Regions from separate parts of the Jeotgalicoccus sp. FSL K6-3177 genome, predicted to be linked through region 1. Evidence: a T-box and tRNA genes for the amino acid it is inferred to sense, from the RefSeq annotation. Region 1 holds a T-box; the other holds one or more tRNA genes.
The links. A T-box is a leader RNA that pairs with one kind of tRNA and senses whether it is charged. The one in region 1 lies ahead of MHH58_RS07285 (valine--tRNA ligase), so its partner is inferred to be a tRNA-Val.

Region 1 (12,264 bases):
CACGATTACTGTGCCTTACAACGATGAAGCTAGCTTAACAGAAGCATTCGATAAATTCGGCGATGATATCGCAGCAGTCATTATGGAGCCTGTCGCAGGCAACATGGGTGTCGTGCCGCCGGTTGAAGGCTACCTTCAATTTGTGCGCAATCTTACAGAAAAAAATAATACGCTGTTAATCTTCGATGAAGTAATGACCGGCTTCCGTGTCGGCTACAACTCAGCACAGGGCTACTTCGGCATTACACCGGACTTAACATGTCTCGGTAAAGTCATCGGCGGCGGCCTGCCGGTCGGCGCTTACGGCGGTAAAAAAGAAATTATGGAACGTATCGCGCCAAGCGGTGATATTTATCAGGCTGGAACGCTTTCGGGCAACCCGCTCGCTATGAGCGCGGGACTTGCAACGCTCAGCCAGCTGACTGAAGAAAGCTACGATTACTTCGGCAAGCTCGCAGACCAGCTTGAAGCGGGACTGAAAAAAGTATTTGCCAAACACGATAAGCCGATTACGGTTAATCGCGCAGGCTCAATGATCGGTTTCTTCCTGACTGAAGGTCCGGTGACTGACTTCGACAGTGCAAATACAAGCGACCTGGAATTATTCAGAGCGATGTACCAGGCTCTTTTAGATGAAGGAGTTTACCTCCCGCCGTCCCAGTTTGAAGGTATGTTCTTGTCTACAAAACATACTGAAGAAGACATCGAGACGACAATTAATGCGTTTGACAAGGCATTAAGTAAAGTTACGGGTAAATAATTTAAATTTTGTACTTCATGACTAGAGCGACAAGGGATTGAGGGTTTTTATAAAACAGTAAAATTTATGGAAATAACGAAGTTTTAGCGCTTTATAATTTAAAATCTTTGAGAAAAATATACTTTATAGAAACATTACCTTGAGTTGCTTAGACTAAGTAATTTTTGTAATCATCTCCACTTTTTCATTTATTAAAAATGAAAAAGTGGATTTTTTAATGCTTAAAAAGAAGAGTAGACCAAGATTCACACGGAACAAACAGGATAAGATTTTTAAACTTAGAGAGTTTAGCAAAATTGTTTATGAACATAAAATGACTAATGTTACAAATGGACAAGCAAGAAAATATAGAAGAGTTCATATTGTTAATTTTTTGGATATTGGTATAGTTAGATATAAATTTAAATATTGGAGGAAGATGATATTGGGAGGAAAAGAGAAGGGGCTTGAAGAACAAGGTGAGAAAGCGCCAGAAAGTAGTAAATCTTTTAATAGAATAACCACAGTGGGACTAGTGTTGTATATTTTTATAATTGCTTTAATTGTAGTTATTAACTTCACAGAGAAAACAGAGAATATTAATGAACTAACTAATATTATTTTTATATTGTCACCCATATTATTCACAAAATTTTTAAAAGAGCGGTATGAATATCTTCACACTAAAGAATATTATAATAATTCAAGAAATGATAAGGAAATAGATTTTGAAAATAAAGCTCTAACTTTTTTACTGTCAGCTATGGCGACATTTCCGATGATCGTATATTTAGTTATTATCACATTAAGAAGTGTCGACCATGCTCTATATTTAGTGATTATTATTTTACTGGGGTTACTTGCTGCATTTATATATTATGTTTTCACTGCTGTCAAGTTTCCTGAAGATAATGATAAAAATGGTTCTAAAGAGAATTCAGAAGAAAATAATTCTATTCCACCAAGCAGCTAAAATATTAGCTGCTTTTTTCATCTAAATTTTCATTTCATTTTAAGTTTAAAAGGTTTTTTTGTTACTCAAATTTTGTATCTAGAGTAGTAAGATAAGAAGATTTTATAAAGGTGATTAATAGACTAGTAGATAAATAAAATCCATCTTCTAGAGCAACTTATCCTCGATTAGATATGGTGCTTTTTTGTATAGCTATTTCGATATAGTAATATTATACTTAATGTAAATATATTTAAAACGAGGTATAGAATTGAAAAAGCACATAATATTATTTATATCGTTATTTGTTTTAGGTGCATGTAGTAATGAGGGGAAAGTATCTTTTGAAGAATATGAAAACTTGCAAGCAGAGAATAAAAAAATTCAGGAAGAAAATAAACTAATCAGCACTCAGCTAGATGAAGTTATAGTAGAGAATAGTGAACTTCTAGAACTAAAGGAAGAACAAATCTCTTTCGAAAGTAACAATCTGAAAGAGAAGGATAGTGTTCAGAACTTTTTAGATGAGCTAGGGGCTGAGCTTGAAGATGTTGTATACACCGTTAATGAATTGACGTCCCAAGTTACAGTTACATATACGGGAGAGTTAGAGGAGGCAACAGAATTAGCTCTTTCTCAAGAAGGTACAGAGGCATATGAAAATGATTTAGATGCTATTAGAGAAATAATACAACTGTACTCAGAAACAATTATGCAAAAGTTTGGAGAAGGTTATACTGTTGCATTGCAGCTTGAAACAAACCCTATACCAGCTCTAATAATCTATAAAGACGGAAAATATTTAATTGATACATTTGAGTCTCACGCAGAAAGAATAATAGGAAAATGAAATCTATATTTAGAGAGCAACTTACTTATCGAGGTAAGTTGTTTTTAAATTTGCCTATAGCTATTTAGAATTAGAAACAATATAGTTAACGTAAATATATTGAAGATGAGGTAGATTTATTGAAAAAATTCTGTTTTATATCTATATGTTTTCCTGATAACTGCATGTAGTTAGGAAAAGAAATTTATACTTTAATGAGCTTATCTACAGAGAATTATCTATTTTAGCGTGTTAGGATTTAACAACTATTCAATGAGGTAGAAGCTGTGTTGACAATCATTACTCAAAGGGGTAAAGTTTAATTAAATGAAAAAGATAGAATTTATATTTCTCTCCTAAGTATTGATACACTAGCTTTTAATAGCCTTTCAAATTATTTTATTTCCCTGACTAATTCATATTTTTTTATCCACAAAACATACTGAAGCAGACATCGAGACGACAATTAATGCGTTTGATAAGGCATTAAGTAAAGTTACGGGTAAATAATTTAAATTTTGTACTTCATGACTTATAGATTATGTGTATAATAGTGAGTGATAGTATAAATGGGGGGTAGACATAATGAGTGATAACAAAAAACGTCCACGCGGAACAAAAGTCGATGGCCAACCTCGCTACATCGAAAAAAATCCGTCTGACAAAACTAAAGGCACAGTACACCTTTACTGGTTAGTACCTGTGATTATCGTTTTCTTAATCGTTCCTTTACTTATTTTCCACTTAGGCAGCGGCGGCGGTGATACTGCTTCCGAAGAAGAATCCGGAACTGAAGAAACAGCGGATTCAGGAGAAGAGTCGGGCGGCAGTGAAGGCGAAGAAGCTTCTGAAGAAGGCGGCGAAGAAACTGCATCGAGCGGAGACGTTGATGCTGAAGGAATCGCACGCGACAACTGTGCATCATGTCACGGTCAGGACTTCTCAGGTGCAATGGGTCCAGCTTTAGCAGGTACAAGCCTTGCTGAAGATGAGTTTACATCAATCGTCCGCGAAGGCCAGGGTTCAATGCCTGCCTTCAGTGAAGATCAGATTGCTGACGATGAGCTGACTGCACTTTATGAGTTCTTTGGTGAACAATAATATTTGAGATAAAGAGACAAACTCGTATTGTATGAGTTTGTCTTTTTCTATATATAAACAAACTTAGGGCAGGGGACTGGCACTATGAATAACACAAAGGAAAGAGGAAATTTAAAGGCGCGCAATCTGGTCATTGCCATATTAATTGTCGGTGCTTTTATTTCGATTTTAAATCAGACGCTGCTGGTGACGGCGGTGCCTGTCATTATGAAAGATTTGAATATTCCGTTCAGCACCGCCCAGTGGCTGACGACGGGCTTCTTTTTAGTGAACGGAATTATGATTCCGATATCCGCATTTCTAATTAATAAGTTTACGACGAGGAAACTGTATATGACCGCGATGATTTTATTTACAGCAGGCACGGTAGTGGCAGCACTGTCGACGGTATTTCCTATACTGCTTACAGGGCGCATTCTGCAGGCCGGAGGCGCGGGTATTATGATGCCGCTGTCCCAGGTCATTCTCCTGCAGATGTTCGACGTTGAAAACAGAGGAAAAGCGATGGGGCTGTTCGGGTTGATTATCGGTTTTGCGCCGGCTATCGGACCGACTCTGTCGGGTTATATCGTAGAATTCTGGCCGTGGCGCTCCCTCTTTATTATTATTGCGCCGCTCGCAGCACTGAATATCGTCTTTGCGTATTTTTATATGCGGAACGTTACAGAACAGACCAATCCAAAAGTCGATATACTGTCGATTGTTATGTCCACTTTAGGCTTTGGCGGTTTGCTGTACGGCTTCTCAGTCGCCGGAGTCAGCGGCTGGACGAGCTTAGAGGTGATCGTGCCTATTCTGGCAGGTCTCGTAATCGTTGGTCTCTTTGTCCGCAGGCAGTTTATATTAGTTCAGCCGATACTTGAAATCCACGTTTTAGCTAATCCGTACTTTCTCATGGCCTCGCTGATCGGGATTATCGTTTTCGTCTCGATGGTCAGCGCCAATAATATCGTCCCGGTCTTAATGCAGGACATGCTCGGCTTCACGGCCTTTCAATCGGGGCTATCACTCTTGCCGGGCGCTCTTGTGATGGGGATTATGTCGCTCGTCGCCGGCTGGCTGTTTGACCGCTACGGCATCCGGATTCTTACCTTTACCAGTCTCGGCCTGATTTTAGCGACCTCTGTGCTGCTGTCCTTTTTGACAGTTGAAACGACATTCACCTATATTACGATTGTTTATACTGTGCGCCTGCTCGGAGTCGGCTTATCCATGATGGCATTAACAACTTACGCCATGAATGCGCTCGAAAATCATATGATCTCCCACGGCACATCGCTGAACAACACGATGCGCCAAATCGGTGGGTCGCTTTTCACCGCACTATTTATTACGATTATGACGGGAGTCGCGTTCAATGTTTCGGGCGGCTCCGCTGACGGCCCGTCGCCTGCCGACGAAATCATCGGCGTCAATTATACCTTTATCGCCTCGGCAGTGCTCGCAGTCATCGGTTTGATATTCGCCTTCTTCTTAAAAGAGCAGGAAAGAGTTGTGAGCGATAAAGAAGACGGGGATAGCTAGTGTTTGTGTGATAAAGATTGTGAAAGTGAGGGGCGGCGGATAACAACGGCGACTTCCCGTTGTGAATCGGAGGAGCTGGGATAACAACGGCATTTTCCCGTTGTGAACCGGACAGCTTGGGATAACAACGGCATTTTCCCGTTGTGAATCGGGTGGCTTGGGATGACGACGGCGATTCCCCGTTCTATACCGGGCGTAAGCACAGCGAGTGTTAACGAAGAATGAGGGTATTGTGTCATTATAATACTTGTCCGCATGGACTTTTGATAAAATAAGCGGCTTCAAGTACGAAACGAAATCGCCGTCGTACTCGGGAACAGCTGCAAGTACGACACGAAACCGCCGTCGTACTCGAAATCAAGTTCAAGTACGACACGGAATTGCCGTCGTACTCGGGAGTAAGTTCAAGTACGAAACGAAATCGCCGTCGTACTCGGGAACAGCTGCAAGTACGACACGAAACCGCCGTCGTACTCGAGATCAAGTTCAAGTACGACACGGAATTGCCGTCGTACTCGGGAACAGCCGCAAGTACGACACGAAATCGCCGTCGTACTCGGGAACAGCCGCAAGTACGACACGGCACCCCCGCCGTACTCGGGATCAATCGCAACCAACCCCAAGTACATCACCGCCCGCACCTCGCATAAGTGTAAAAAGCAACTTACTTTATATCGAGCGTAATATAAGTTATTATTATAGATGACACTTGAATAGATAAGGTGATTTTATGAAAGTACTTCGTTTCCTGCTGCTCGTCGTTGCGGCGGCTCTGATTTCAACGGGCTTATCCGCACTCGGCATGATTTTGCCGTGGCTTTTCGGTTCGATGATTGCGACGATTCTTTACATCCGGCTGGTCCGCCGCGAGTTGTTTTTTCCGCGCTGGCTCGGTGATCTCGGGGTCACGATTATGGCCGTCGAAATCGGCTCCACTCTGACGCTCGATGCTTTAATGGACATGCGCGATGATTTATTTAACATTTTTCTTATGACCATTCTCGTTCTTTTACTCAGTCTCGCCTTGTCCCGGCTGTTTATCTACCTGACCGGCAGTACGCCGGAAACAGCAATTCTCGCTTCAGTTCCGGGAGCCCTCTCCCAGATGCTGATTATGGCGGAGGAGGAGAAGCGGGCGGATATTCTGCTCGTGACGCTCACTCAGATGTCGCGGATTATTTTAATCGTGCTGATTGTCCCTTTCGTTTCAGGGCTCTTCCAGCCGTCTTCTGAAATCGGGGCGGAGCCTGCCGCGGTCGATTACATCTCAACTATCTTTATACCGGAGATGCTGATTATTCCCGTCGCTGCCTTTGGGCTAATTTACCTTCTTCAGAAGATAAACTTCCCGGCAAGCTTAATGCTCGGACCGATTATCGTCTTAATTATATGGAATTTAACGACGGGCATTGAGTTTTCGCTGGATCTTGTTTTTATTAATATTGCGCAGATCCTCTTCGGTATCCGGATCGGCCTGCAGATCGCATCCCTGATGACACAGCTGAACAAGCGCCTGATATTTTCGATTCTCCTGCAGAATCTGATTCTTATCTTCGGTACGATGTTTATCGTCTTTATCTTCCAGCTGTTTACAGTGCATCAGTTTAACGACCTCTTCTTAAGTGCCGCACCGGGCGGGCTTGGGCAGATTATCGTTATAGCGATTGAAACAGGCGGTAATATCGCAATGATTTCGAGTTATCATATCTTCAGGATATTCTTTATCATTATCGTCGTTGTGCCGATTGTCGGCTATTATTTAAAATATTTGAACAGAAAACGCACGCAGTAACAGAGGCCGACTTCAATCTTGACAGTTTTTTAAAAGTCGCATACTATTAACTTATATAAATATGAGAGACGTAGAAGAGTAGCTGTATGCAGGCGTCAAAGAGAGTAAACGATAGTGGTGAAAGTTTACCGGTGCATACTGTGAAAGTAGCTATGATAAGTTTTGTGTGAACGCTCCAATAGGAGTGAGTAGCGCAAAACGTGCGGTGAGCGTTAATCACCAAGTTGAGATGCAGGCTCATAGCCTGAATTTAGGTGGCACCGCGGAACTCCCGTCCTATTACTGGACTGGAGTTTTTTGTTTTTAAAATAATAAGGAGTGATCGATATGGAAATGCCGAAAAAGTATAATCCGGCTGAAGTTGAAGAGGGCAAGTATGAGAATTGGGTTAAAGCAGGCTTATTTAAATCTGATGTAACAAGCAGTAAAGAACCGTTTTCCATCGTCATTCCGCCGCCGAACGTGACAGGGAAGCTGCACCTCGGCCACGCCTGGGATACGACGCTGCAGGATATTATTACGCGCATGAAGCGCATGCAGGGCTACGATGTACTGTATCTGCCCGGGATGGATCATGCTGGAATTGCGACGCAGGCTAAGGTGGACGCGCGCCTTCGTGAAACTGGCATTAAAGCATCTGATATCGGCCGTGAGAAGTTTTTAGAGCACGCCTGGAACTGGAAAGAGGAGTACGCTTCTCATATCCGCGAACAGTGGGCGAAAATGGGCCTCGGTCTCGATTACGATAAAGAGCGCTTTACGCTCGATTCAGGTCTGTCAAAAGCAGTGCGTAAAGTATTCGTTGACATGTATAACAAAGACTTAATTTACCGTGGTGAATATATTATTAACTGGGACCCGGAAACCGAGACGGCACTCAGTGATATCGAAGTTATTCACAAAGATATTGAAGGCAAGTTCTATCACGTGAAATATCCGCTGACTGACGGTTCCGGCTACCTTGAAATCGCAACGACGCGTCCTGAGACCATGCTCGGGGATACAGCAGTTGTGGTTCATCCGGATGACGAACGCTACCAGGACCTTATCGGCAAGACGGTTACTTTGCCGATTGTCGGCCGCGAACTGCCGATTATTGCAGATACTTACGTCGATAAAGATTTCGGCTCCGGCGCTATGAAAGTGACACCGGCACACGACCCGAACGACTTTGAAATCGGTAACCGCCACGATCTTGAACGCATTAACGTCATGCACCCGAACGGTGTAATTAACGAGCTCGGCGGCAAATATGAAGGGCTAGACCGTTTCGACTGCCGCAAACAGCTGGTTGGTGACCTTGAAGACGAGGGCTATATGCTGAAAATTGAAGCGCATATGCACTCTGTCGGTCACTCTGAGCGCTCGAACGCTATCGTTGAACCGTATCTGTCGACGCAGTGGTTCGTCAGCATGAAGCCGCTCGCTGAAAAGAGTCTCGACAACCAGAACACGGACAACCGCATCGACTTTGTGCCGAACCGTTTTGAGCATACCTTTAACGGCTGGATGGAAAACATTCGCGACTGGGTTATTTCTCGCCAGTTATGGTGGGGCCACCAGATTCCTGCCTGGTATCATAACGAAACAGGTGAAATTTACGTCGGTGAGGAAGCGCCGGAAGACAGTGAAAACTGGACGCAGGACGAAGATGTCCTCGATACTTGGTTCTCAAGCGCGCTCTGGCCGTTCTCTACGATGGGCTGGCCGGAAGAAACGCCTGACCTTGCTAAATACTTCCCGACTAATGTGCTGGTGACGGGTTACGACATCATCTTCTTCTGGGTGGCGCGCATGATCTTCTCATCTCTCGAGCAGACCGGCGAGAAACCGTTTGACGATGTGCTCCTGCACGGCCTGGTCCGCGATGAGCAGAACCGCAAGATGTCGAAATCACTCGGCAACGGGGTTGACCCGATGGATGTTATCGACAAGTACGGTGCGGATGCGCTCCGTTACTTCTTATCGACCGGTTCAACGCCGGGGCAGGACCTTCGCTACAGTGACGAAAAAGTGGAAAGCGTCTGGAACTTTATCAACAAGATCTGGAATGCTTCGCGCTTCGCACTGATGAACATCGGTGAGGACTTTACGCTTGCAGACATTAACTTAGAGGGCGATAAATCGCTCGCTGACAAGTGGATTCTCACTCGTCTTAACGAGACAATCGCAGATGTAACCCGCCTGTCTGAAGACTACGAGTTCGGTGAAGTGGGGCGGGCGCTCTACAACTTCATCTGGGATGACTTCTGTGACTGGTATATCGAGATGGCCAAGGTGCCGATGACTCACGGAACGGACGAAGAGAAACAGATGACGCGTTCAGTGCTCTTATATACACTCGATAAAATTCTGAAAATGCTGCACCCGTTCATGCCGTTCGTAACGGATGAAATTTATCAGACGATTAATAAAGAAACATCGATTGTCGTGAGCGACTGGCCGGTTGTCGACGAGACTTTAAGTTTCGACGATGCGTCGGCTGAAATGGAACTGCTCGTTAATATCATTAAATCAGTCAGAACGACACGCAACGAAGTCAACACGCCGTTATCGAAACCAATCGATATTAAACTGGAAGTGAAAGATGATGCGAGACGGGCTGCGGTTGAGCGCAACAAGCATTACATCGAGCACTTTACAAACCCGGAACATTTAACTATTTCTGCATCAATCGACAAGGGTGACGATGATAAGACAGACGTTGTAAAAGGAGCAACAGTTGTCCTGCCGCTCGCTGGACTTATCAACAAAGAAGAAGAAATCGCGCGTCTTGAAAAAGAACTGGACCGTCTTCAGTCTGAGTTAAAACGCGTGGCAGGCAAGCTGAACAATGAGAAATTTGTCAGCAATGCGCCTGATGCAATCGTAGAAGAAGAACGTAAAAAACAAGCGGGCTACGAGGCGCAGTATGAAGAAGTTGAGGCGCGCCTTAAGAGCTTGAGAGGTGTGGAATAGCCGATGGATTATCAGGACAGTCTGAAGTGGATACACGAACGGACGAAATTTGGCATTAAGCCTGGTGTGAAGCGCATGGAATGGATGCTCGGGGAGTTAGACCATCCTGAAAGAAAAATTACAGGCGTTCACATTGTTGGCACCAACGGCAAGGGCTCGACGTTGTCGTATATGCGGAGTGCACTGAATGAAAACGGCTATACAGTCGGGAGCTTTACATCTCCTTATATCGAAGTCTTCAATGAACGCATTTCGATTGACGGCAAGCCGATTTCAGATGAAGATATTGCCCTCTTAGCTAACCTCGTGCGCCCGGTCTCGGAGCGCATGATCGAAGAAACCGATCTCGGCAACGCCACGGAATTTGAGATTATTACGATGATGATGTTCGTCTACTTCGGTAACGTGCATCCGGTAGATTACGTACTGGTGGAAGCGGGCCTCGGCGCAACCCATGACTCGACCAATGTCTTTAGTCCGGTCATGACACTTCTCACCAGCATCGGTCTTGATCATATCGACATTCTCGGTGATACGCTTTTAGACATCACTAAGGATAAGTCCGGCGTCATTAAAGAAAATATTCCGCTCGTCTTTAACGTCAAAGACGATACATGCCGCGACTATATTTACAAAGTGCTGGATGAGAAGAACGCCAAAGGCATCGAATTCTCCCGGGATATTATTTTGACGGAAAACGGTGAGGAATTCAGTTTTAAATACGGCAAATTTGACTTTGACGATATTAAACTGGAAATGCTCGGCCGCCACCAGCAGGAAAACGCCTCGATTGCGATTGCGGCGCTCCTTGAAATGATGGAACGCGATTTAGTCAAACTCGACGTCAACAAGATGATCCAGGGTGTTGAGAAAACCTTCTGGACCGGCCGGATTGAGAGAATCAGCGAAGACCCGCTTATTATTTTAGACGGCGCGCACAACAATGAAGCGGTGGATGCTCTAGTGGATACGATGCGGTCGAATTACGGCGACAAGAAAATCACCGTACTGTTCTCCGCAGTCAAAGGCAAGCCGCTCGATACGATGGTATACAAAATCGGTATGCTTGCGGACACTTTCAATGTAACAGAATTCGACTTCTTTAAAGCAGAAGACGGGGAAGTGCTGTTTAATGCTATTGATCATCCGGATAAACACTTCGTTAAAGACTATGTAGACTATGTGAAACATTTTGACGGAGATCTGCTGCTCGTGACAGGCAGCCTGTACTTTATCAGTGAAGTGAAAAAAGGATTAAGAGAAGAATAGGAATTTAAAGCAGCAGGGGCGGGGGTCTCTGCTGCTTTTTTTCTCCTTGGAGAGGTTTATGGGAGATGCGGATATACATGAGAAGCGGTCATGACTATGTAAAAGTAAATGCGTATACATGACGCACCGTCATACCGATGAAAGAGGCTATGCGTATACATGAAACGGCGTCACGCCTATGCAAGGACAAATGCGTATACATGAAACGGCGTCACGCCTATGCATCGACAAATACGTATACATGACAGCCGTTCACGCCTATGCATCGACAAATACGTATACATGAAGCAGCCTCACGCCTATGCATGGACAAATACGTATACATGAAGCAGCTTCACGCCTATGCATCGACAAATACGTATACATGACAACCGCTCACGCCTACGCAACAACAAATACGTATACATGAGCCCGACAAAAAAATAACCCAACAAAAAAAGAGCACACCATGTGCTCTTCAAAAATTATAAACCAGTACCATCTTTTTTGCTGTCTTCCATACCTTTTAAGGAATCCCGCATTTCACGCAGCAGCACCAGCTGCTCGTCTTCTGCTTCTTCTTCGACAAAGCGGTTTCTGGTTAACTTATTGACAACTTTAACGAAGACAAATACTGCTGCACCAACGATGATAAAGTCGATAATTGCCTGAATGAAGACACCGTAAGTAATTCCCATGTACTGCCAGTCAGATGCAAAGTCCGTGTCTCCGAAAATCAAAGCGATTGACGGCATAATGATATTTTCAACCAGCGCCTGGACGATTTTACCGAACGCGGCCCCGATGACTACTGCGACTGCCAAATCTAGAACGTTGCCGCGCAACATAAAGTCTTTAAATTCCTGCCACATAATATGACCTCCTGTGTATTTGATTTGCTAACTTTAATTATATTACATGAAAAAACACTGATTTCAAGTGTGATTTTACATTTTAATAATATCTTAACACAGCGAAAATAAGCATTTTATTAATAATGTTTAGTTATGAATGTTATAATTAAAGATAAATAAATGTTATCCATATCACAAGCTTATTCATATCACTAATTTTTCTGAAAGCATTTACTTTAGCTTCGGAGTAAGTATACAATTAGGATG
Region 2 (12,264 bases), 1.1 Mb from region 1:
ATTTTCTGATAAGAGCGGCGTGTTATAAACAAATTCTGATGCCACATGCACTTCTGTCGGTACGCCTGCCCATTTTTCAAAGTATTCTTTACCAATCAGTCCGGCGTGATAACTCGTACCGGCAGCAATAATATATAAACGGTCAGCTTCATTCAGCTGTTTAATTATATTTTTATCGATTTTTAAATCACCGTTATCATCCTGGTATTCTTTAATAATTTTACGCATAACCTGCGGCTGTTCATTAATTTCCTTAATCATATAATGCGGGTAAGTGCCAAGTTCCGTATCGCTTGCATCGATTTCCGCAATATAAGACTCACGCTCGATTTCCGTTCCTTCCATATCTCTGATAATCATCTGATTTTCCATCAGCTGGATGACTTCACCGTCCATCAGCTCTACGAATTCATTTGTTAATTCAAGCATGGCCATAGCGTCTGATGTAATAACGTTGAAGCCGTCACCTTTTCCTAAAAGCAGCGGTGATTTATTTTTTGCTGCATAAATAGTATGGTCATCTTCATTATCCAAAAGACCGATTGCATATGAGCCGTGCAGCAGTGACAGTGTCTTTTGAAATGCTTCAAGTGTCGATGAGCCTTCTTGTGCAAATTTCGCAACGAGCTGCACGATAATTTCCGTATCAGTATCCGACACAAGTTTTGTATCGTTTAAGTACTCTTCTTTTAACTGTTTGTAGTTCTCAATCACACCATTATGCACCAGTGTGAATCTTTTATCCGAACTCTGATGAGGGTGTGAATTCGTTACACTCGGTTCCCCGTGCGTTGCCCAGCGTGTATGGCCGATACCGGTTGTCCCGCTGAAATCTTCATCCACTCTTTTACGCAGATCGGCAATTCTTCCTTTTTCTTTAAACACTTTAGTTTCTGTTTCATTCTTTACTGCAATACCAGCTGAATCGTAGCCCCGGTATTCCAGCTTTTCAAGTCCTTTTAACAATATTTCCTTCGTATCTGATGATCCAATATATCCAACAATTCCGCACATAAGATAAACTCCTTCTGTAATGTTTTAGGTTTTGTGGAATATCTGCTCTGTCAGACCGGTTGCCCGGAAGTTTTAACAGATAAACTTACGAATACTTCAGTATCCGGGACAGTATCCGCCGAATGTTCGATCACTGCCCTCCTCGTCAACAGTACTGTGTACTGCTCAGGCGCTATTCCGATTTCTTTACAAGCTGTCCTCCTTTATAGTCAGAATAAAATTGTAATTTATTTTTTTCCTTATTACAAGATTTTTTTACCTTTTAATGGTAAAAAATATATTCAAGAGAAGATTTTTGTTTCTATTTTCGTTTTGAATGACAGTGTGACTTTCTTGATGTCAGTCAAAGCTGTTTATCGGACACTGTCAATTTCACGGTGTCCGACAAATACGGTTATCAGACACTGTCAATTTCACGGTGTCCGACAAATACGGTTATCGGACACCATCAGCAACCAGCAGCCCCATAATCCTCGCTTATAACAAAAAAACAGGAACGATTTATCATTCATTCCCGCTTCAATCACTTATTCAATTATTTCCTTCACTCTGCCGACTGTGCCGTCTTCGAGCTTCACTTTAATACCGTGATGGTGATTTGCAGAGTTCGTTAGTATTCTTGCTACAACGCCCTCGGTCAATTCACCGCTTCTCTGGTGATGTTTCTGCACAACTTTCACTGTGCTGCCGACTTTAATGTCTGCTCTTTTTGTTCCGTCCATAATGATTCTCCTCTTTTATATTCATTTAAATCAATAATAACATGTTCACCTTAATTTTATCTCACCGCCCTCGGCTTACGGACTTAACATTAACTAATATTTGTTCAGAAAAAGTTATATTTATGTCAAAAAAAGTGTTATAATATACAGGTCAGAGGAGGTCACATCATGAAAGGTAAAACTCATATCATCGGTGGTGTCGCATCCAGTCTGGCAGTCGCTCATTTTACATACGCCGATCCGGTTTTATTAATTGGCGCCGGTATTGCGGGGTCTTTAATTCCCGATATTTGCCACGGCGGCAGCAAGATTGGCAAGACGTTTCCGTTGCTCTCGAAGTTAATTAACTTCGTTTTCGGTCATCGTTCTTTTACACACAGCCTGCTGTTTATCGTACTGATTGCTTTTCTTGTCGATTACTTCTTTCCGAATGACGCGTTAAAGCTCGGTTTGATTACGGGCATGATCAGTCATTACCTATTGGATATGGCAACTAAAAGCGGCATTCAGCTGTTTTTCCCGATAAACTTCAAGGTCAGATTCCCCATTACTACCCGCACGGGCAGTTTTGCTGAAAATATTATTTTCAGCCTGCTGTGTCTCGTTTCATTATATTTTGGTTTTCAGGTTTTAGGTGTATACATATTTAATTTTATTAATGATTTTAATATGGGAGAGTTTTTAGCTGCACCAGCATATTAAAATCATACATAAAAAGCGAAGCCGGAGACTCGGCTTCGCTTTTACTATATTTATTTCAGCATTCCGTGCGGGTCAATCACAAACTTTTTAGCAACACCGCTGTCGAAGTCTTTATATCCTCCCGGCGCCTCATCCAGACTGATAACAGTTGCATTGACTGCTTTTGCTATTTGCGCCTGTCCTGAAAGTACAGCTCTCATTAAATCTCTGTTATACTTCATCGCAGGTGTCTGTCCAGTTGCAAAGCTGTGTGCTTTTGCCCAGCCGAGCCCAAATCTTACTTTCAGCGACCCTGTCTGCGCATCTTTGTCTGAAGCACCTGGATCCTCTGTTACATAGAGGCCGGGAATACCGAGCCCGCCGCCTGCCTGAGTAACATCCATAATCGTGTTCAGCACCTGTGCCGGTTTTTCTTCAGCTCCTTCACCGTGACCGGATGCTTCAAAGCCTACCGCATCGACAGAGCAATCCACTTCCGGCACACCAAGAAGCTGCTCAATCTGTTCGCCGAGCCTGTCATGTTTAGTGAGATTGACAGTGTCGCAGCCAAAACTCTCTGCCTGTTTCAGTCTGTCATCTTTCATGTCACCAACGATTACTCTCGAAGCTCCGAGCAATTGAGCAGAATGAGCTGCCGCCAGTCCTACCGGACCTGCACCTGCGATATATACTGTAGAGCCTGTTCTTACTCCCGCCGTGTACGCACCGTGATATCCTGTAGGAAAAATATCCGACAGCATTGTCAAATCGAGTATTTTCTCCATAGCTTGTTCTTTATCAGGAAATACAAGTAACTGGAAATCTGCATAAGGCACCATAACATTCTCAGACTGGCCGCCTACCCAGCCGCCCATATCCACATAACCGTAAGCTGCCCCCGGTCTTTCAGGGTTAACATTTGTACAAATATGTGTCTTCTGCTCCCGGCACATTACGCAGCGTCCGCAGGCAATATTAAATGGTACAGAAGCGATGTCTCCTTTTTTTACAAACTCAACATCTCTGCCGACTTCAATAACTTCACCTGTAATTTCATGTCCGAGTACCAGACCCTCCGGTGCTGTTGTTCTACCTCTGACCATATGCTGGTCACTGCCGCAGATGTTCGTTGTAATGACTTTCAATATGACACCGTGCTCGCATTTACGTCCCACGTTCGACTTAGGTACTCCCGGTCCGTCTCTTAAGACCAGATCCGGATATTTAATATCCTGCACTTCTACGCTGCCGTTTCCCGTGTACACTACGCCGCGATTTCCCTGCATAATACCCCTCCTATTGTTTTAAGCTGTCTCTTACAAATCCTCTGCTTCAAACACTTTAACACCGGCTTCCGCAACTTTTACGTCGTTCTCTACACTGCTGCCGCTGACTCCGATTGCCCCTGCTACTTTTCCGTCTTTCTCCAGAGGGAAACCGCCTCCGAAAACAACGATTCGTCCCTGATTGGTCGTGTTCAATCCGTAAAGTTCCGCCTTCGGAACTGTTGCTTCTGCCAGATCTGAAGTCGGCATTTTCAGAGCAACAGAAGTCCATGCTTTGTTCTCGGCAATATCAACACTCGCCAGCCACGCATCATCCATTCGGTGGCTTGCCACCAGGTTTCCCCCTTCGTCCAGTACTGTAATCACCATCTGCACACCAATATTCGAAGCTTCTTCTTCCGCAGCTGCAATGAGTTTTTTCGCTGTTGCCAAGTTAATTCCGGCCATTAAAATTTCTCCTCCCATGAAAAATTTAAATGATATTAGCAGCCTCATCCCGGGCTCGGTTATATGCTTTTACTAATTTAAATAATTTTATCAGCTTCGTTAACCCAATATTATCCCGGACTGAATTTTCAGTCAATAAAAGTGATACGCTATAATTGATATAAAAAAACATCATTCCTTTTTGGGAATGATGTTTGAGTTTATATTTATTTGTCGAGTCCCATTTCAGCTGCTACAACTTCCGCAATTTCCTGGCTGTAGCTGGCTGCAAGTTCTTCCGTTTCAGCTTCCACCATCACACGGACAAGCGGTTCAGTTCCCGAAGCTCGAACGAGAATACGTCCGTTGCCGGCCATACGCTCTTCTACATCAGCCATTACTTTCTTGACTGCTTCATTGTTCGTAACGTTATGCTTGTCGTTTACACGCACGTTTACTAGCTCCTGAGGGAACGTCTCTACCATTGTTGCAAGCTCACTCATTTTCTTACCTGATTCTTTAACAATTGCCGCTAAATGAATACCTGTTAACAATCCGTCACCTGTCGTGTTATAATCCATCATCACGATATGGCCTGACTGTTCACCGCCTAATGAATAGCCGCCTTCACGCATTTCAGCTACAACATATCTGTCGCCGACCTTGGTTTTATCGGATTTCATGCCGTGTTCTTCAAGCGCTTTATAGAATCCTAGGTTACTCATCACCGTTGAAACAACTGTGTCGTCTTTCAGTTCACCTTTTTCTTTTAATGACCGGGCAAGGATAAACATAATCTTATCGCCGTCGACGATCTCTCCTTTTTCATCCACTGCAATAATGCGGTCCCCGTCGCCGTCGAAGGCAAGGCCGAAATCGCACTTTTCTTCTTTAACGAGCTCCTGGAGTTTTTCAGGATGTGTTGAACCTACGCCTGCATTTATGTTAGTGCCATCCGGACTGCTTCCGACTGTCGCTGTATCTGCTTCCAAATCGCCGAATAAGTACGGCCCTAAGTGATACGTCGAACCATGTGCACCGTCAAGACCAATTTTCAGTCCTTCAAAGTCAGTATCGATTGTTGATTTCAAGTAGCTTAAGTATTTTTGTCCGCCTTCAAAGTAATCTGAAATTGTGCCGACTGAAACACCTGTCGGTCTTGGCAGATTATCTTCTTTGCTGTCTAAGAGCGCTTCAATTTCAGCTTCCTGTTCATCAGTCAGCTTGAAACCGTCCGGGCCGAAGAATTTAATACCGTTATCTTCAACCGGATTATGCGACGCAGAGATCATTACTCCTGCATTTGCTTCCATATCCTTAGTCAGGTAAGCAACTCCCGGCGTTGAAATGACGCCTAAACGCATGACTTCGGCACCGATTGATAATAGTCCTGCGATGAGCGCAGATTCCAGCATTTCTCCTGAAATACGCGTATCTTTCCCAACTAACACGCGTGGATGCTCTTCGCCTTTTTCAAGTAGAGCGTAACCGCCAAAACGGCCTAATTTAAATGCCAGTTCCGGTGTTAATCCTTCGTTTGCAATACCTCTAACTCCATCTGTCCCAAAATACTTTCCCATAATAATCTCCTTTTTAAGCAGCAATTATTCGTCTTTTTCTATCGTGACATCCGCTTCGAGTACAGCAGGTTCACTTTTTGTTACATTTTCAGGTAAATCAAGCCGGACATCTTTTGTGCCCGATGACGACATTCCTTCAACATCCACTTCCGCATTGACAGATGTTATCGAATTTAATGTTTCACTGTCACCATATATTTCAATTGTATCATGATTTAATTCCACTTCCGACAATGTTCTGCCATCTGCTGTCTCACCGGCCGTTTCAAGATGGACAGGTACTTCCTTGCTGAGTTCTTCAACGTCAATCTCGATTCTTACTGTCGATGGTTCTATACTTACATCCAGTTTATTATACTGGGCGTCGAAGGCACTGACTTCAGCTTCTTCAACACGCTCGTTTGTAATACTTGAAGTATCCGACATCATAGCGCGCACGTATTGTATCCGGTTCATCGTACTCTCGCCGCCGCTGACGGTTACTGTTGACGGCTCAACGTTCACCGTGTCGAGCTGATAGCTCGAACCGATGCGGCCTTCGCTTACTTCTGCCTGAACTTCAAAAGTCTGGGAGACAAGATTTTGTATAGTCACATTAGCTGTCTCCGGCTGAACGGTGCTTGACACATTTTCAGGCAGGCCGTTCACTGTAAAGAATACTTCGTGTTCACCAGGTTCACGGTTTCTTAAATCTAAAATCACTTCAAAGTTACGCGTAGCCTGCAGGCGTTTAACGTTTGAATTCGCTCCGCCGAGCTCTACTGTTACTTCCTGCGGTACACCTGAAACGTAATACGACTCTTCGTCGTAAAGCACTTCGACAGGAATACCTTCAACAAATTGAGTATCGTCTTCAGTCGTGCTGTCATCGCTGAACAAGTTCATATCTTCAAATACATTATTTGCATTCACATACATAAACAGTGCAAGAAGTAATGCAACGATGCTCAGTCCCAATTTATTTTCGAGCAAACAGACCGCCTCCTTCTTTAGCACCGGCAGTAACAAGCCAATGTTTCTGAAGAAGTTCTTCCAGCTTCTCCAGAGTAATTTCTTTTGACATCTTGCCGCCGTATGTAACTGATACGTTACCTGTTTCTTCCGACACAATTATTGTAAATGCATCGGTCACTTCAGAAATTCCGACAGCCGCTCTGTGGCGGGTACCGAGATCCTTTGCAATCTTATTGCTTTCCGACAGCGGCAAGTAGCTTCCGGCTGTCGCGATTTTATCGCCCTGGATGATCATTGCCCCATCATGCAGAGGGGTGTTCGGAATAAAAATATTAATAAGCAGCTGAGAAGAAATTTCTGCATTTAACGGTACACCCGTCTCAATGTAATCCTTCAGCCCTGTTTCTTTTTCGAGCACAATCAACGCACCGATACGGCGTTTAGCCATGTAGCGTACTGCGGTCACCATATCCTGCCGCATTTTCTCATGCTCGCTGACATCGCTGCCGGCACTGCTTCTGAACAGGCTGCCCCGGCCAAGCTGTTCAAGCGCCCGTCTCAACTCGGGCTGGAAGATAACAATAACGGCCAGGAAACCCCATTGAAGCACCATATCGAACAGCTGTGTTGTCGTTGTTAAATCTAAAAAATTACTTAATGCCCGTCCAATAATTATGAAAAATATCCCTTTGATTAATTGTACAGCTTTTGTCCCTTTGATGACCGTCAGGATTAAATAAAAAACGTACCATATAATCACAATGTCAATAATGCTGGTTATAACAAATGATGTAGAGATATTATCAAAAAAGTTGGCTGTTTCCATAATGATTTTCCTTTCTATTATGTTATAAGCCACCTAATCTCCCGGTAAGTTCTTCGTACAGACTACCTATTTGCGGTATGCTGGAAAACTCCTTATCAGGCTCTGGTATTGCTTTTAATAATTGATCAGCTTCTTTTACTCTGTCGAGCTGCCACAGGCTGTATGCCCGCATAATGTCGATATCCGTTTCCCCGCTATCCGCAAGTTCCAGGACATCTTTATACCTTTCCAGCTTTAAGAGAAGCAGCATTTCAAACTTCTTCAGCTCTTCTTTTTTATAAGTAATGCTCAGCCTGGAAGATATCTCATGAATATCTTCAATCAGTCTGTGTGCAGTGTAATATTGTTTAAATATAATATAACATTTTACAAGTGCAAATCGTAATTTAATATCGGAAATATTCAATTCATCGAATTTAGTTAACAGATAAACTGTCTCTTCAAGTATATCTATCGCTTCGTCTATCGCTTCGTCTTCCATAAGCAGTTCTGCTTTTAACAGCACAGCGTTAACGTAATGCTGATTGACAGCGACTGTCGACAATTTCTCGAGCGCTTTATCAGTATGCAGTTTCGTACGTTTTAAATTCCCTTTAAATTTAAAATACCGTGCATAAATTAAATGAATTCTTCCACTGTCCGGCAGCGGCACATCTTCAATTAGTTCGTATTCCTTGTCGATAAAATATTTTACAACGTCGTAATCTTCATTGTCTACCTTTAATTCATAGTGGCCGATTTCCCGCAGTATTTCAAAATTATTATATTTAAAATGCGAGACTTCTGCCATAAAATCATTTACAGTACAATTCAGGCGCTTGCTCAACTTTACTAAAACGTTGGTGGATGGCTGGACGGTCCCTTTTTCTATCAAACTTAAATAAGTTCGGGAGATGATCCCGTCAGCCAGTTCTTCCTGGGTTAAATTATTATTATTTCTTATTTCTTTAATTCTTTGACCTATCATACTCATCCCCCTAAGTACTTAACATTTTAATAATACCAAATTCACAATTGTGTAACAAATATTCTCTTTTATTTAAAACCTGTTTAATTGACTCTATTTACATTTTACATGATAATAATGGAAAAAGTATATGGAGGACACTGATGGAAAAACTGCTTGTTATTAATGAGCTTGACCAGCTTAAAGCAATTAGCGATCCTTTCAGGCTGCAGCTGCTGTCCATGATGGCTGAAGAACCAAAAACCGGACAGATGCTTGCCGATGAACTTAATCTGCCGAGAGCAAAAATCCATTATCATTTAAACCAGATGCTGACCCATAATATTATAGCCCTTGCGCATACTGTTGAGAAAAACAGTATTACCCAGAAGTTCTACCGGCCGGCTGCAGAAACAATTGTGCCTTCTATCAATATTTTTAATTTAAACGCGAAAAACTCTGTTTCGTCCTCTGAATCCTATAATTTTAAACTTACTAATGACGAGTTTATAAAATTAACCCGCAAACTAGATGAACTGTCAGTGAAAGAAAGGGAAAAAAAAGAAACAGCTACTGCTGATGAGTACGCTGTTTACATGATGAAAATAATGAAAGAAGCCTGAAGAGGCTTCTTTTTTTATAACTGGCTCTGACCAAATATGTACTCCGCAATTTTTACTGCTTTCTCTGCTGTATCATTACCGTTATCAAGGAGCGGATTGACTTCAACTAAATCTGCTGAAACAAGCAGTTCAGTTTTGCTCAGTATATTTAATCCGAGCAGCATTTCCGATAAAAATATCCCTCCTGCAACTTTCGTTCCGGTTCCTTGAATCTCCAGCGGATCGAGACTGTCCACATCGAGCGACAGATGTATTCCGTCGCAGTCCTGCAGATACTTAAGAGACTTCGTTATGACAACGTCGAGCCCGAGTCTTTCAACATCACTCATCGTATAGCATTTAATACCGTGCTCTTTAATATAAGTCTTCTCGCCGGAGTCAAGATCACGCACCCCGATCAAAACAATATTCTCATGTTTCAGCTTCGCACCCTCATGATGAATATTAACGAGCTCTTCACTGCCTTCTCCGAGCAGCACACCGAGAGGCATGCCGTGTATATTTCCGCTCGGCGATGTTTCACTGTTATTGATATCTCCGTGAGCATCTATCCACAGTACCCCGAGATTATTATATTTGTTTGCCATACCGCTTATTGAACCGATTGACAGGCTGTGATCACCGCCGACAATAAATGGAAAATGATTACGGTTTAATGACGCTTCAACAGTGCTTGCCAGCCGTTCGCTGAAATCTTTAACCTGTTCAAAATTGATTAGTCCTTCATCATTTTTAATATCGTGTGTCCCGTATTCAGGACGATAGCTGCCGTATACATTTCCTAGATCAGCTACATCGTGACCAAGCTCGGATAAATGTTTCTTCAAACCGCAAAAGCGCACCGCATCCGGACCCAAAGATACCCCTAACTTTGGCTGTCCAAATGCTGTAGGCGCGCCGATGATGTCTATTTTAACCACTGACATCCCTCCCAAAACTATTCCTTTGTCTATTTACAATATACTAAAGAAAGCGCTTTTATACAAGGCTTTATAAATATAAATAAAAACTAAATTTATGTATAAAAAAAGAACACTTACCATTTGTAAGTGTTCTGCGATGAGCCATGCAGGATTCGAACCTGCGACCCTCTGATTAAAAGTCAGATGCTCTACCAACTGAGCTAATGGCTCCAATTATAAACTGGGCTGGAAGGATTCGAACCTTCGCGTCACGAGACCAAAACCCGTTGCCTTACCGCTTGGCTACAGCCCAAAATCTATGGTGGAAGGGGGCAGATTCGAACTGCCGAACCCGAAGGAGCGGATTTACAGTCCGCCGCGTTTAGCCACTTCGCTACCCTTCCGGACAAAAAATGGAGAATGACGGGCTCGAACCGCCGACCCTCTGCTTGTAAGGCAGATGCTCTCCCAGCTGAGCTAATTCTCCATATTGAACTATATAATTAAAATGGTGACCCGTACGGGACTCGAACCCGTGTTACCGCCGTGAAAGGGCGGTGTCTTAACCGCTTGACCAACGGGCCAAAACATAAAAATGGCTCCACAGGTAGGACTCGAACCTACGACCGATCGGTTAACAGCCGATAGCTCTACCACTGAGCTACTGTGGAATAATCATTAAAATATTAGCCTGGCAGCGTCCTACTCTTGCGGGACGTCAGTCCAACTACCATCGGCGCTGGAGAGCTTAACTGCTGTGTTCGACATGGGAACAGGTGTGGCCTCTCCGCCATCGCCGCCAGACTATTGAATGTCTGTACATTCAAAACCGGATAGAAGTATCGAGAAGAGTGAACGCACTCTTTAAATTTCTGGTCTTACTATTTGAATAAGTCATCGATGGATTAGTATTTGTCCGCTGAATGTGTTGCCACACTTACACGCCAAACCTATCAACCTCATAGTCTCTGAGGCATCTATTGGGGAAATCTCATCTTGAGGGGGGCTTCATGCTTAGATGCTTTCAGCATTTATCCCGTCCATACGTAGCTACCCAGCAATGCCGTTGGCACGACAACTGGTACACCAGTGGTATGTCCATCCCGGTCCTCTCGTACTAAGGACAGCGCCTCTCAAATTTCCTACGCCCACGACGGATAGGGACCGAACTGTCTCACGACGTTCTGAACCCAGCTCGCGTACCGCTTTAATGGGCGAACAGCCCAACCCTTGGGACCGACTACAGCCCCAGGATGCGATGAGCCGACATCGAGGTGCCAAACCTCCCCGTCGATGTGAACTCTTGGGGGAGATAAGCCTGTTATCCCCGGGGTAGCTTTTATCCGTTGAGCGATGGCCCTTCCATGCGGAACCACCGGATCACTAAGTCCGTCTTTCGACCCTGCTCGACTTGTAGGTCTCGCAGTCAAGCACCCTTATGCCTTTACACTCTGTGAATGATTTCCAACCATTCTGAGGGTACCTTTGAGCGCCTCCGTTACTCTTTAGGAGGCGACCGCCCCAGTCAAACTGTCCATCTGACACTGTCTCCCAGCCGGATCACGGCTGCGGGTTAGAATCTCAACCACACCAGGGTGGTATCCCACCAGTGCCTCCACATAGACTGACGTCCATGCTTCTTAGGCTCCCACCTATCCTGTACAGGTGGAGTCAAGATTCAATATCAAATTACAGTAAAGCTCCACGGGGTCTTTCCGTCCTGTCGCGGGTAACCTGCATCTTCACAGGTACTATGATTTCACCGAGCCTCTCGTTGAGACAGTGCCCAAATCGTTACGCCTTTCGTGCGGGTCAGAACTTACCTGACAAGGAATTTCGCTACCTTAGGACCGTTATAGTTACGGCCGCCGTTTACTGGGGCTTCAATTCGTACCTTCGCTTGCGCTAAGCACTCCTCTTAACCTTCCAGCACCGGGCAGGCGTCAGCCCCTATACGTCACCTTTCGGTTTGGCAGAGACCTGTGTTTTTGGTAAACAGTCGCTTGGGCCTATTCACTGCGGCTTATATTTCTATAAGCACCCCTTCTCCCGAAGTTACGGGGTCATTTTGCCGAGTTCCTTAACGAGAGTTCGCTCGCTCACCTTAGAATTCTCTTCCCAACTACCTGTGTCGGTTTACGGTACGGGCAGTCTGATTACTTGCTAGAAGCTTTTCTTGGCAGTGTGAGTCCGTATGCTTCGCCTACTATTTTCGGCTCCCCGTCAACACTCAGCCGTCACGCATGCCGGATTTGCCTGGCATGCAGCCTTGTGCCTTGGACGCGCTCTTCCTTCCGCGCGCTC

Region 2: it has a tRNA-Val gene. The T-box ahead of MHH58_RS07285 (valine--tRNA ligase) is inferred to sense a tRNA for this amino acid. The anticodon was not compared.

The regions. Positions count from the first base shown of each region.
Region 1 is NZ_JBBOSK010000001.1:1,456,642-1,468,905, reverse strand. Features, by position in the region: gene hemL (glutamate-1-semialdehyde 2,1-aminomutase) at 1-760, shown strand, start outside; gene MHH58_RS07315 (hypothetical protein) at 978-1,712, shown strand; gene MHH58_RS07310 (hypothetical protein) at 1,963-2,541, shown strand; gene MHH58_RS07305 (c-type cytochrome) at 3,106-3,621, shown strand; gene MHH58_RS07300 (MDR family MFS transporter) at 3,706-5,145, shown strand; gene MHH58_RS07295 (hypothetical protein) at 5,550-5,774, opposite strand; gene MHH58_RS07290 (AbrB family transcriptional regulator) at 5,876-6,937, shown strand; T-box leader at 6,994-7,219, shown strand; gene MHH58_RS07285 (valine--tRNA ligase) at 7,265-9,895, shown strand; gene MHH58_RS07280 (bifunctional folylpolyglutamate synthase/dihydrofolate synthase) at 9,899-11,164, shown strand; gene mscL (large conductance mechanosensitive channel protein MscL) at 11,629-12,015, opposite strand.
Region 2 is NZ_JBBOSK010000001.1:378,690-390,953, reverse strand. Features, by position in the region: gene glmS (glutamine--fructose-6-phosphate transaminase (isomerizing)) at 1-1,014, opposite strand, end outside; gene MHH58_RS02010 (YwbE family protein) at 1,542-1,736, opposite strand; gene MHH58_RS02005 (metal-dependent hydrolase) at 1,905-2,438, shown strand; gene fdhA (formaldehyde dehydrogenase, glutathione-independent) at 2,489-3,703, opposite strand; gene MHH58_RS01995 (GlcG/HbpS family heme-binding protein) at 3,734-4,150, opposite strand; gene glmM (phosphoglucosamine mutase) at 4,357-5,709, opposite strand; gene MHH58_RS01985 (CdaR family protein) at 5,734-6,681, opposite strand; gene cdaA (diadenylate cyclase CdaA) at 6,668-7,489, opposite strand; gene MHH58_RS01975 (helix-turn-helix transcriptional regulator) at 7,512-8,456, opposite strand; gene MHH58_RS01970 (ArsR/SmtB family transcription factor) at 8,600-9,058, shown strand; gene rocF (arginase) at 9,073-9,984, opposite strand; tRNA gene MHH58_RS01960 (tRNA-Lys) at 10,119-10,191, opposite strand; tRNA gene MHH58_RS01955 (tRNA-Gln) at 10,202-10,273, opposite strand; tRNA gene MHH58_RS01950 (tRNA-Tyr) at 10,281-10,364, opposite strand; tRNA gene MHH58_RS01945 (tRNA-Val) at 10,375-10,447, opposite strand; tRNA gene MHH58_RS01940 (tRNA-Glu) at 10,470-10,544, opposite strand; tRNA gene MHH58_RS01935 (tRNA-Asn) at 10,557-10,631, opposite strand; rRNA gene rrf (5S ribosomal RNA) at 10,650-10,764, opposite strand; rRNA gene MHH58_RS01925 (23S ribosomal RNA) at 10,846-12,264, opposite strand, start outside.